Regions from separate parts of the Verrucosispora sp. WMMD1129 genome, predicted to be linked through region 1. Evidence: riboswitches for the same ligand, from Rfam matches in the RefSeq annotation. Region 1 holds a riboswitch; each other region holds the start of a gene.
The links. A riboswitch is a leader RNA that binds a small molecule or an ion and turns the genes downstream of it on or off. The one in region 1 is predicted to bind cobalamin.

Region 1 (4,288 bases):
CCACGACCTGACGCCGCTCCAGCAGCCGTCGGATCCCGCCGAGCAGACCCGCATGTACGACCCCCAGGCGTACGTCGGCATCGACGAGATCGCCGCCGAGATCACGGCCTCGGGTAACTGGCGCATCGACGTGCACGAAACCCGGTCGCGCCCCCCGGGAGCGATCAGCACACACCACGTCAGCGACGTCGTACTGCGCGCCGTCCGACTGGACCACCGCAAGGAGTTGTAAGGCCACGCCGAAGGGGTCAGCCGGCGGCCAGTCGTAGTCCGAGCGCGACGAACGCGACGGCGCAGACCTGGTTGACGCGCCGTGACCAGCGGCCGTCAGTTGTCCGTCGGGCGAGGCGTCCGGCGCCCGTGCCGAGGGCGATGTCGACGGTGACCTGCACTTGTATGAAAACGGCGCCGAGCAGAGCCAGTTGTGCGGTGGGGGTCACGCGAGGGCTGCCGTGGAGAGTCCGAGCATCTCAGGACTCCTCGGTGCCGTCGAGCAGGGCACGGCGCAGGGTCAGTCGGTGTTCGCGGCGGATCTGTGCCTCGCGGTAGCGGCGCCGGTCGCCGTCGGTCTGGGGTAGCAGCGGCGGCACCGGGCGGGGGTGGCCGTTGTCGTCGACGGCGACCATGACGAGGTGGGCGGTGGCCACGTCGGTCGGTGGTACGGCGCGGTCCCACCGGTCGGCGGTGACCTTGACGGTGACCTCCATGGAGCTGCGTCCGGCCCAGGTGATGCGGGCGTCGACGTGTACGACGTCGCCGACGCGGACCGCGCGGAGGAAGGCGGTCTCGTCGATGGCGGCGGTGACGGCCGGGCCGTCGGAGTGCCGGGCGGCGACCACGCCGGCGACGGAGTCGATGAGGTTGAGAATGCGGCCGCCGTGGACCGTGCCCATCAGGTTGGTGTGATGCTGGTCCATGATCTGCGACAGGGTCAGGTGGGAGGCAGCCGGTGGTCGGCCGGCGAGAGTTGTCGTGTCGTGCACGGGGCGTCCGTCCTCGGGAAGCAGGCAGGCCACCGACCCGCCAGCGCGCACGTCGAGGAACACGCCGTCACGGCGCGTCACCCGCCCGACCCGCCCGCGAGGTCGACGGCAGCGCACACACCTTGTGTACGCAGCGCGGGCAGGTCTTCGGACTCGTGGGCGCCACCGGACTCGGCCGGTCTCCTACTGGCCGTCGCTTCCCGGGCCTTGCGGCCCAGTGCGTGGTGACGGCTGTCGTTCCCACTCACCGCTGCGGGGCAGTCCCGGACTTTCACCGGGTTCCCTCTTACGACGCCCCACCAGCAACGGCCGGGCGAACCAGCGCCGTCGGTCACCCTATCCCGACCCGGCCGCTCAGCGGGGCGGCCTGGTGCTCGCTGTGAGCTGTCTCCCTCGGCGGTCCACCTGTGCCGGTGGCCGGTTCAGGGGGAGCGGGATGTGCTGGAGCGAGAGCGAGAGCGAGACCGTGGCCACGCCGCGAAGCGGCTACCCATGGTGCACGTACGGTCGCTGATTGACAGTGGCCGTGCGGCGAACGAGACTGGCGCGACAACTGAACAACCGCGTGTGCGTGCGGGGGAAGTCCGGTCGAAGTCCGGCGCTGGCCCGCAACGGTAGGCCGCCGGGAGCATCCCTGGCGGCGAGCCCGATCACCTGCCGTACTCGCGAGTCTCTGCTCCCCACCCGTCGTGGCCCACGGGTCGGAGGCCGGCCCGCCGCAGCATCACGGCGGGCCGGGTCTCGACGACCGCCGGGCCGGAAAGGCGCCAACCGATGGTCGTTCGCCTGGGCCGGCACCGCCTGCTCGCCCTGCTCTGCGGGATACTCGCCGCCCTCACTGTCAGCACATCCACGATCGCCGCACCCGCACAGGCCGGTGCCGTCCGGACGGATGCCGCCGCCGGATGGTTGGCCCGACAGTTGGTCGACGGGGAACGTTTCGAGGTCGTCTTCGACGGGGTCGCGTACCCGGACCAGGGGTTGACCCTGGACGCGGTCTTCGCGTTCGCCGCCGCAGGTGTCGCCGACGACTTCGGCGCTCGGGCGTTGGCCTGGGTGACCCGGCGGGACGTCCGCGACGGGTACATCGGCGACGGTGCCACCGAGGCGTACGCGGGCGCGACCGCCAAGCTCGCTCTCGCCGTCGCGGTTCGCGGCGGTGATCCGACCGACGTCGGCGGTGTGGATCTCATTGCCCGGCTGCGGTCGCTCCAGGACCCGGCTGGCCGGTTCACCGACCGGTCGGCGTGGGGTGACTTCAGCAACGCGTTCAGTCAGTCCTTCGCGATCCTCGCGCTGGACCGGACCGCGCAGGGCGCGCCGGCGGTCGCCGCCGGTTGGCTGGCCGGCACCCGGTGCCCGGACGGCGGCTTTCCGCTGGTGCCGGAGCAGCCGGTCTGTGTCTCCGACGTGGACGCCACCGCCGTCGCGGTGCAGGCGTTGCGGGCCGCGGGCCGCCCGGCTGACGCCGCCGCGGGACTGCGCTGGCTGGTCTCGGTGCAACGCACCGACGGCGGGTTCACCAACGCCGGTGGGGTCGCGAACGCCAACAGCACCGGGTTGGCGGCCCAGGCGTTGCGCGACGGCGGCCGGCCGCTGGCCTGGCTCCGGGCCCGCGTGTTCCTGGCCGATCTTCAGGTCGGGTGTGCCGCCCCGGTCGCCGACCGGGGCGCTGTCGACTTCGACGGTGGTGTCTTCGATCCCGGCACCGCCCCCCGCGCCACCGCCCAGGCTGTTCTCGGCCTGGCCGGCACCGGATTCGCCCGGCTCTCCACCGTCACCGCGACCACCGGCGCACCCACCCTGCCCTGCCGCTGACCGGCCGCAGATTCCGTCCCACCAGAAGGAGTGCTCATGTCCCAGGTCTACGATCCTGTCCGCCGGTGGCTGGCGAGCATCGCGGTGGCGGCTGTCGTCGCCGTCGGGTTGATCGCTGTCGAACCGTCTCCCCGAGCCGCGCAGGCTGCGGCGTGCACCGGGACGACCGGGGTCACGGTGGTGGTCGACTACGGTTCACTCGGCGGCGGCGTGCAGGTGGCGTGCGCCCTCGGTGACCCGGCCACGGGGCTGGCCGCCCTGCAGGGCGCCGGCTTCACGGTGACCGGCACGCAGCGGTGGGGGTTGGCCTTCGTCTGCCGGATCAACGGGAAGCCGACCGCCGCGACCGAACCCTGCATCAACACGCCGCCGGCCAGCGCGTACTGGTCGTACTGGCACGCCTCGGGCAGCGGAGCCGCCTGGACGTACAGCACGTTGGGGGCGACCAGCTACAACCCGGCTCCTGGCACGGTCGAGGGATGGTCCTTCGGCGCCGGCGCGGCACCTAGCATCAGCGCACCCTGACCTGCGTGTAGCCGACACGGGCCGTGGACTGCCGGGTGTCGTCCGCCACCCTGGCGCCGAAAGGCGACCGGGCGGTACGGTGGCGACACCCGGCGCGCCGGGTACCCAACTGAATACGTCCCGTACGGGGGGAAGTCGGTAGAGCCGACGCTGACCCGCAACCGTGAGCGAGACCTGTCTCGCGAGCCGGAATGCCCCGTACAGGACGAGCGGCTTCCACTGTCGAGGTCTACAGGGTGGAGTCCGGGTAACCGAGGTACGGCAACTCGTCGCGGCCACGCGAGCGGATGCCGCCCACCGGTGCCTTCCGGAGCTTTCACCGACCGCTCTGCGAAAGGCACCCCTCATGCGTACGTTCCCGCTCCGGCACGTCGCCGCCGGTCTCGGCGTCGCCACCGCCACAGCGCTCACCATCGTCGCGGCCACCCCCTTCGGCGTGGCCGCCGCGCCGTCGCCGACCCACACCGCCGCCGCTCGCGACGCCGCGACCTGGCTCGCCGGGGAGTACGTCGACGGCGTCCTGCCCGGCCCGTTCACTCCCGAGGACTGGGGGTTGAGTATCGATGGTGTGATCGCGCTCGCCGCCACCGGAGTGGCCAGCTCGACTCGGCAGGCGGCGACGGCGCAGATCGCCGCGCACGTCCGGTCCTACAACAGCTACGACGACTGGGGCATCGAGGGTTTCACCGACGGCGGTGCCACCGCGAAACTGCTCTACGTCGCCTCCGCTGCCGGTGCCGATCCTACCGACTTCGGCGGCTGGGACCTCCGTGCCGAAACCGTGGCCCTGATCGCTGCGGCCGACACCGATCACCAGCACGGCCGAATCACCAGCCGGACCACCGAGGCCACCGGCCCGGACCCCAGCAACACCTTCGATCAGTCCTTCGCCGTGCTGGGTCTGGCCCGCAGCGGCGGCGCACCGCAGGAAACCGTGAACTTCCTCGTCCGGCAGCAGTGCA
Region 2 (4,288 bases), 2.8 Mb from region 1:
ACGAGCCGTGTGGTCGGTACCGCCCGGCCCGGTGCGGTCAGCCCCCGCGCACCTCGGCGGCGGCGGCGACCAGGTGCCGCAGGGACGCCTCGACCTCCGGATAGCCGCGCGTCTTGAGGCCGCAGTCCGGATTGACCCACAACCGGCGGGCCGGCACGGCCGCGACCGCCCGGCGCAGTGCCTCGATCACCTCGTCGCGCGGCGGCACCCGGGGGGAATGGATGTCCCACACCCCGGGTCCGACACCCCGGCCGTAGCCGATCGCGGCCAGATCGTCGAGCACCTCCATGTTGGACCGCGATGCCTCGATGCTTGTGACGTCGGCGTCGAGGGCGTCGATGGCGTGGATCACCTCGCCGAACTCCGAGTAGCACAGGTGGGTGTGGATCTGGGTGTCGTCGGCGACGCCGCCGGTGGTCAGCCGAAACGCTCCGACGGCCCAGTCCAGGTACGCCTTCTGGTTGGCCTTGCGCAGCGGCAGCGTCTCGCGTAGTGCCGGTTCGTCGACCTGGATGACCCGGATGCCGGCGGACTCCAGGTCGCGGCACTCGTCGCGCAGCGCCAGCGCGACCTGGTCGGCGGTGTCCGCGAGGGGCTGGTCGGTACGGACGAACGACCAGGCCAGGATGGTGACCGGGCCGGTGAGCATGCCCTTGACCGGTTTGCTGGTGAGCGACTGCGCGTAGGTGGACCACTCGACGGTCATCGGTGCCTTGCGGGACACGTCACCGTAGATGATCGGTGGGCGTACGCAGCGGGAGCCGTACGACTGCACCCAGCCGTGCTGCGTGGCGGCGAAACCGTCGAGCTGCTCGCCGAAGTACTGCACCATGTCGTTGCGTTCCGGTTCCCCGTGCACGAGCACGTCCAGACCCAGCTGTTCCTGCAACCGGATGACCTGCGCCACCTCCGCGCGCATCCGCGCCACGTAGCCGGCGTCGTCAAGGCTGCCGGCCCGGTGCGCGGCGCGGGCCCTGCGCAGTTCGGCGGTCTGCGGGAACGACCCGATCGTGGTGGTCGGCAGCTCCGGCAGGCCCAGTCGTTCCTGCTGGCGGGCGGCCCGGTTGCGGTATTCACCGCGCTGCCGGTCGGTGGGACGCAGCGCGGCCAGGCGGCCGCGGACGTCGTCGTGACGCCAGGCCGCCGGGGTGGGCGGCAGTGGCGCCGGTAGCGCGGTGGTGCCGTCGCGCAGCGCACGGCCGAGCACGACGATCTCGTCGACCTTCTGCCGGGCGAACGCCAACCGCGCGGACAACCGGGGGTCGAGGTGCGTCTCCGCGGACACGTCGACCGGCACGTGCAGCAGCGAGCAGGACGAGGAGACGGCGACGTGATCGGCGAGCCCGGCGACCGTCGCGCCGGCCGTCACGGCGGCCCGCAGGTCGGTACGCCAGATGTTGCGGCCGTCGACCAGGCCGGCGACGATGGTCTTGCCGCCCAGCGGGCCGGCGGCGGCGAGCCGGTGCAGGTTGCCCGGTCCGGCGACCAGGTCCACGCCGACGGCTTCGACCGGGGTGTCCAGCAGGGCCGGAAGCGCGTCCCCAAGGTCACCGAAGTAGGTCGCCACGAAGATCCGCGGTCGGTGTGCGAGTTCACCGAGTCGGGTGTAGGCGCGACGGAGGGCATCGATCTCGGCGGGGCTGCGGTCGGCGGCGTAGGCGGGTTCGTCCAGCTGCACCCAGCCGACACCCGCGTCCGCCAGGGTGGCGAGAATCCGGGCGTACGTCCGGACCAGGTCGTCGAGCCGGGCGAACGGATCGTCTCCCTTGGCCAGCAGCAGGAACGTGGCCGGGCCGACGAACACCGGTCGGGTGGTGACACCCAGGTTGCGGGCCTCGGCGTACTCGTCCAGCGCCTTCGCCGGGTTGGCCGTGAAGACGGTGTCCGGGGCGATCTCCGGCACCAGGTAGTGGTAGTTGGTGTCGAACCACTTCGTCAGCTCCAGCGCCGGCTCGGCGTCGACGCCGCGGGCCATGGCGAAGTAGGTGTCCAGCGCGGACAGACCCAGCCGGGCGAACCGGTTCGGGACCGCGCCGACAGCGACGGCTGTGTCGAGCATCTGGTCGTAGTAGGAGAAGGTGTTCGACGGGATCGCGTCGAGACGGGCATCGCGCAGCGTCCGCCACACCTGCGCTCGGAGACCGGCAGCGGTGTTGGCCAGCGCCTCGGCGTCGATGGTGCCGGCCCAGTACGCCTCGACAGCCTTCTTCAGCTCACGGTTGACGCCGATGCGTGGATAGCCGAGCACGGTGCTCTGCCCGAATGCGGTACTCACCAAGGGGGTCCTTCCCTCGAAGTGTCCGGCGGACACGGAAGGGGAAGACGGGTACACCTCGGGTACCGGCTTCCGCCCTGGCCCTCCCGAGCGGCCGCCGGCGGCGCACACCGGCGGCGTGCGCAGCACTGGCAGGTCTTCGGACTCGCGGGCATGACACCAGGTCGCCTACTGGCCGTCGCTTCCCAGACCTCACGGTCCAGTGCTTTGTTGACGGCGGTCGTTCCCACTCACCGCTGCGGGGCAGTCCCGGATTCACACCGGGTTCCCTCTTACGACGCCCCACCCACCCGGACGGGACGAACCAGCACCACCGCCATCGTACGGGCCACGCCGCCGGCTGGGCCCGTAGTGCCCGACCTACGGGACTACGGGACGACCGCACGCACCACGCACTGGACCGTGCGGTCTGGAAGCTCTCCGCATGGCCTCACCCGGCCCGCTCGTCAGGACTGCTCAATCTCCGAGAACAACCCCTTGAACGCGACCTGCGTCCCCACGAGCGTGCCGAGGACGTCAGCGGCAGCGGGCGTCGTGACTGCGTCGGAGGCGTCTTCGTAGCTGTCGAAGTAGAGGTCGAGGGTCCGGTAGGCGGGGGTAGCGGTCCCGTCCTCCTTCGGCCACACCTTCGCAGACTCAAGTCGTCGCAGCTTCGGCAGCTTCGCCGCGGTCGCCTGCACGTCCGAGTAGGCACGCTCGAAGTCGTCGGGGTCCGCTGGGTTGTCGATGATGAAAGTGATCTTGGTGGACATGGAAGCCTCCATTTGTCGTTCGTTCTGGGGGCAACGGCTCGGGCTCGCGTTGGCGATACCCGAGCCGCTTCGATCCGGCGTGTACCGCTACGGAGGAGCGCTCGGCTCCCCGTCAGCGGCCGTACGTCTCCAGCAGTCGCAACCAGACCTCGCTGACCGTCGGGTACGCCGGCACCGCGTGCCACAGTCGGTCCAGCGGGACCTCTCCGACGATGGCGATCGTCGCAGCGTGGATCAGTTCCGCGACGTCCGGACCGGCGAGGGTGAAGCCGACGACCACCTTTCGGTCCTCGTCGACGACCATGCGGGCATGTCCCTTGTAGCCGTCGGCCTGCAGGCTGGCTCCGGCGACGGTTCCCAGGTCGTAGTCCACGACCCGAATCCGCAGTCCGGCCGTCTCGGCCGCAGCCGCGGTCAGCCCCACCGACGCGATCTCCGGGTCGCTGAACACCACCTGCGGCACCGCACGCTCATCGGCGGTCGCGGCGTGCCGCCCCCACCTGCCGTCCTCGACCTTCTCCCCCTTCGCCCGGGCCACGATCGCGTCGCCCACCGCGCGCGCCTGATACTTGCCCTGATGGGTCAGCAGCACCCGCCGGTTCACATCACCCGCGGCATACAGCCACCCGCCTCCGCCGACCACACGCAGCGTGTCGTCGACCGCCAGCCAGGCACCCGGCACCAGTCCCACGCGGTCGAGGCCGATGTCCTGAGTGTTGGGCGTCCGGCCGATCGCCACCAGCACCTCGTCCGCCTCGACCCGCTCGCCGTCGACAGTTGCGATGTGGACGATTCCGCGGTCGTCGCGGTTTACGGAAGCGGCCTCCACGCCGAGGCGTACCGACACACCGGCCTCGCGCAACGACTCCGTGACCAACTCGCTGGCGAACGGCTCCGCCGACGGCAGCACACCGTCACGGGCAAGCACCTCCACCGACGACCCCAGAGCGGCGAAGGCGGTCGCCATCTCGGTCGCCACCACGCCGCCACCGATGATGGCGAGCCGACGGGGAACCGACCCGGCCGAGGCAGCCTCGCGGCTGGACCACGGCGCCGCCGCGCGCAGACCCGGAATGTCCGGCAACAGCGCGCTGCTGCCGGTCGCGACGACCACCGCATGCCGCGCGGTCAGCCTGGTCGTGACACCGTCCACGCCGGTCACCTCGACAACGCGGGCGGAAGCGATCCGCCCCTGGCCACGGTGCAGGGCGATACCGGCCGACTCCAGCCAGGAAACCTGCCCGTCGTCCCGCCAATGGGA
Region 3 (4,288 bases), 2.5 Mb from region 1:
GGCGAGGATCTCCTCCGCGAGTCGGTCCTGCTTCCCCGGGATTCTCTCCAGGTTGGGCTTCACCCGGCCAGGATGGCAGAACCGAGCGAGGTCAGCACTCGGCCCTGCCGAGGCGTGCGAACTCGTCGAGGGAGACGTACTTCGGTACCTCGTCGTTGTTCACGATTGCGGTGATCATGGCTGATCCTGGTTGCAGGCCGGCCAGCTCGGCCAATTCGCGGATGGTTCCGGAGCGCCGGACGGGGTGGGCGAGACCGCGCGTTCGGTGGCAAGGACAATCACGTCCGGCGGCTTGTCCGCGCACCAGGCCAGCGCGGCGAGCGGTCGGCCGTCAGCATCCACGGTGAGGCCGGTGATGCCCTTGATCTCTGGCGTGCAGGCGGTCAGCGCGGTCAGCACGAGCAGTGTGGCGGCCAGGGTGGCGACGATCCGCCGTGTCCTCGCGCGCGTTCGAGCGACCATGCTCTGACGATTACAGCGCGGCGTCGACCTGCCACCTCGGTTGGGTTTCAGGACGGTGACGAAGACGCGTAGCCATCCCGCCTTCGCTGACTGAATTCGACAGGTCCGCGCGATTCGCCATCTCGCCGACACGTGCCCGGCTCGGCCGGCGGATCCGGCCGCTGCGTGTCGGAGCCGGGTACCGTCGATTGTGGCGGCTCGCTGGTGGGAGGCCAGCAGATCGTCGCCCAGTCCTTCACCCGGGAGCTTCGTCATGCCGCCGAGTGCGCGCACCATCGTTGACCCACGGTTTCCCGCTGAGCTTGCCCGACTTCGACGTGTCCGTGGCCTGTCACTGCGTGATCTGGCCCGCCTCGCGTACGTCGGGAAGAGTTACGTGCACGACCTCGAGACGGGCCGGACCCGACCGTCCCGAGAACTCGCCGCGCACCTTGACGACACCCTGCAGGCCGGCGGGACGCTGGCCGCGATGGTCGTCGATGCGCCGACCGTGACCACCCCCGACGACGATGACCGCCTGGCGTACGTGCTCGCCGAACCGACCCGCCTCGACGCCGCTGCGGTGCGGCTGCTCGCCGAGGTGCTGGCCGCGCAACGCCGCCTCGACGACGTCCTGCCGGCTCCGGTGACACTGCCGGCGATGGTGGCGCAGTGGTCCACCATGCAGCAACTCGCCGAGCGGGCTGCCGGGCCGTACGCCGGCCAACTGCACGAGGTGGTGGCGGAGTGGACGCAGTTCGTCGGCTGGTTGCACGCGGAAGCCCGCAACGACGGTGAGGCGATACAGGTGCTGATCGAGGCCGCCAGGCAGGCCGACGCCGTTGACAGTGGCCCGCTCGCGGCGCAGGTGGAGAACTTCCGAGGCTACCTGGAGCGGCAGCGAGGCAACCCGCGCGGCATCGTGCGCCATTTCCTCACCGCGTACCACACACCCGGGGCGACGGCGCTGCAACGCGTCGGCGACGCGGTCCAGGCCGCCCATGGGTTTGCGCTACTCGGCGACCGGAACTCAGCGGTAGGGCTCCTCGGGGAGGCGAGCGACCTCACCGAGGCGGCCGAGCGTGAGCAGGCGCCGGTCCTGGCCTACTGGCTGACGCCCACGTTCAGCAGGATGGGTCTCGGGCTGGCCTATCTGGCGCTCGGCGACACGTCGGCCGGCATCGACAACCTGCGGGCCGGGTTGGCCGGGTTGCCGCCTGACCAGCGGGAAGCCGCATGGACGCAGGAATATCGGCAGGCACTCGCGGTCGCCACCGGCTGAGCTGTCCGTCAACCGTCCCGGACAGGGCGCCGGACGCCTCGCACCTGCCCTGAGCACCCACCGCCATCGCACGATTCTTGTGGGTGGTGGCGGTGCGCCCCCACGTACCGCCGCCCCCGTCCCGAACTTCGGTGGAGGTGATGGCGTGAGCAGGTGGCGCAGGTTCTGGTGGTGGCTGCGGCGGCGGCCGATACCGCTGGCGGACGGCGGGCAGTGGCGGGAGGCTGTCGAGCAGAAGGCCGCCCGGCAACGCCTGCTCGACCAGGCCCGGCGCAACACCCGGTGGCCGGCATGCGACGGCCGCCGAGGCGTACGGCCGGGACCGGGTGGGCCTGTCGATGTACGCGGGTGCCTTGTTGACGGCGGCGTTGGACGACCTGCCGCGTGAGGATCCCGGCGAGCTGACGACCCGGTTCCTCGCGTGGCTGCGGTGCACCTGCGGGACGGGTAGCCACGCCGGGGCGTGACCGACGATCAGCATCCCGTCGCATCCGCCGTCCTTTTCGTACGCTGGCCGGCCTGCGACCGGTCAAGCACGGACCGGCGTAGCAGGATGTGACCCACGTTGCAGGACACGCCGACACACCATCTGGTGTCTTGCGTTCGTGGGCCACCCATATATGGTGTCACTCGTAGCTGGTTCGGCGCCCATCCGGGGCGGCCGAGGCAAGAGGGAACCCGGTGTGAATCCGGGGCTGCCCCGCAGCGGTGAGTGGGAACGACAGCCGTCACGAAGCACTGGGCTCCGGCCTGGGAAGCGACGGCCAGTAGGAGCGCGTAAGCACGCCCACGAGTCCGAAGACCTGCCAGCACGCCGCCCGCACTCGTGGGCGGCGGCCGCAGGCCGCGTGGGACGGCCGACGCCATGAACGGGCCGTGCCGCCTGCGCGGATTCCGTGGCGTCCTCCCGCGTGTCCGAGGCCCTGAGCAGACGGCGCGAGGAGAGAGACGTGACGGTCGTGCGGGAGGCGCCGGCCTCCGACGCAGGTGTGTCGGAGCAGCGCCGGCAGGTGATGCAGGTCCGCAAACGCGACGGCGCCACGGAACCGGTGGACGTCAACAAGATCGTCCGGGCGGTGGAGCGGTGGGTGACCGACCTCGACGAGGTCGATCCGCTGCGGGTGGCCACCAAGACCATCAGCGGCCTGTACGACGGTGCCACCACCGCCGAGCTGGACAAGCTGTCCATCCAGACGGCCGCCGAGCTGATCGGTACGGAGCCGCAGTACTCGAAGCTGGCGGCGCGGCTGCTGGCCGCGTACGTGGACAAGGAGGTCCGTGGGCAGCAGGTGGCCAGCTTCAGCCAATCGATCCGGTACGCGCACGGCCTGGGGCTGATCGGGGACGCGACCGCGGAGTTCGTGGCCCGTAACGCGCGCAAGCTGGACGACGCGGTCGACCCGGACGGTGACCTGCGGTTCGAGTACTTCGGACTGCGTACCGTCGCGGACCGCTACCTGCTGCGGCATCCGCAGACCCGCCTGGTGGTGGAGACGCCGCAGTACTGGCTGCTGCGGGTGGCCTGCGGGCTGTCGCAGACGCCCGGCGAGGCGATCGGGTTCTACCGGCTGATGTCGAGCCTGGCCTACCTGCCGAGTTCACCGACGCTGTTCAACTCGGGGACCCGGCACACCCAGATGTCGTCGTGTTTTCTTGTCGACTCCCCGCGCGACGAACTCGACTCGATCTACGAGCGTTACCACCAGGTGGCGAAGCTGTCGAAGTTCTCCGGCGGCATCGGCATCTCCTGGTCGCGGGTGCGGGGCCGGGGCGCGTTGATCCGGGGCACCAACGGCCGCTCCAACGGCATCGTGCCGTTCCTGAAGACGCTCGACGCGGGGGTGGCGGCGGTCAACCAGGGTGGCCGGCGCAAGGGCGCGGCCTGCGTGTACCTGGAGCCGTGGCACCCGGACATCGAGGAGTTCCTGGAACTGCGGGACAACACCGGGGAGGAGTCCCGGCGTACCCACAACCTGAACCTGGCCAACTGGATCCCGGACGAGTTCATGCGCCGGGTCGAGGCGGACGGCGACTGGTCGCTTATCGACCCGTCGGACGCGCCCGAGCTGCCGGACCTGTTCGGCGAGGCGTTCGACGAGGCGTACCGGGCGGCGGAGAAGAAGGCCGTCCGGACGGTCAAGGCCCGCGATCTCTACGGCCGGATGATGCGTACGCTCGCGCAGACCGGCAACGGGTGGATGACGTTCAAGGACGCGGCGAACCGGCTGTCCAACCAGACCGGTGCGCCCGGCAACACGATCCACCTGTCGAACCTGTGCACGGAGATCCTGGAGGTCAACAGCGACACCGAGACGGCCGTGTGCAACCTCGGGTCGGTCAACCTGGGCGCGCACGTCACCGCCGACGGTGTCGACTGGGAGAAGCTGCGCGCCACGGTACGCACGGCTGTGGTGTTCCTCGACCGGGTGATCGACATCAACTATTACCCGGCCGAGCAGACGGCGGTGTCGAACCCGCGCTGGCGTCCGGTCGGGCTCGGCCTGATGGGGCTACAGGACGCCTTGTTCACCCTGCGTCTGCCGTTCGACTCGGCTCCGGCCCGGG

Region 2: linked by a shared signal. The riboswitch ahead of metE (5-methyltetrahydropteroyltriglutamate--homocysteine S-methyltransferase) and the one ahead of O7624_RS21820 (prenyltransferase/squalene oxidase repeat-containing protein) in region 1 are both predicted to bind cobalamin.
Region 3: linked by a shared signal. The riboswitch ahead of O7624_RS02455 (ribonucleoside-diphosphate reductase subunit alpha) and the one ahead of O7624_RS21820 (prenyltransferase/squalene oxidase repeat-containing protein) in region 1 are both predicted to bind cobalamin.

What each region holds. Positions count from the first base shown of each region.
Region 1 is NZ_CP120741.1:4,683,388-4,687,675, forward strand. It holds gene O7624_RS21805 (FAD-dependent oxidoreductase) at 1-232, shown strand, start outside; gene O7624_RS21810 (LysE family transporter) at 249-440, opposite strand; gene O7624_RS21815 (acyl-CoA thioesterase) at 471-983, opposite strand; cobalamin riboswitch at 1,104-1,302, opposite strand; cobalamin riboswitch at 1,496-1,660, shown strand; gene O7624_RS21820 (prenyltransferase/squalene oxidase repeat-containing protein) at 1,758-2,801, shown strand; gene O7624_RS21825 (hypothetical protein) at 2,832-3,326, shown strand; cobalamin riboswitch at 3,426-3,542, shown strand; gene O7624_RS21830 (prenyltransferase/squalene oxidase repeat-containing protein) at 3,673-4,288, shown strand, end outside.
Region 2 is NZ_CP120741.1:884,323-888,610, forward strand. It holds gene metE (5-methyltetrahydropteroyltriglutamate--homocysteine S-methyltransferase) at 38-2,275, opposite strand; cobalamin riboswitch at 2,388-2,599, opposite strand; gene O7624_RS04070 (EthD family reductase) at 2,722-3,027, opposite strand; gene O7624_RS04075 (NAD(P)/FAD-dependent oxidoreductase) at 3,140-4,288, opposite strand, start outside.
Region 3 is NZ_CP120741.1:537,082-541,369, reverse strand. It holds gene O7624_RS02475 (hypothetical protein) at 1-63, opposite strand, end outside; gene O7624_RS02470 (hypothetical protein) at 175-462, opposite strand; gene O7624_RS02465 (helix-turn-helix domain-containing protein) at 716-1,723, shown strand; gene O7624_RS02460 (hypothetical protein) at 1,869-2,111, shown strand; cobalamin riboswitch at 2,344-2,549, shown strand; gene O7624_RS02455 (ribonucleoside-diphosphate reductase subunit alpha) at 2,737-4,288, shown strand, end outside.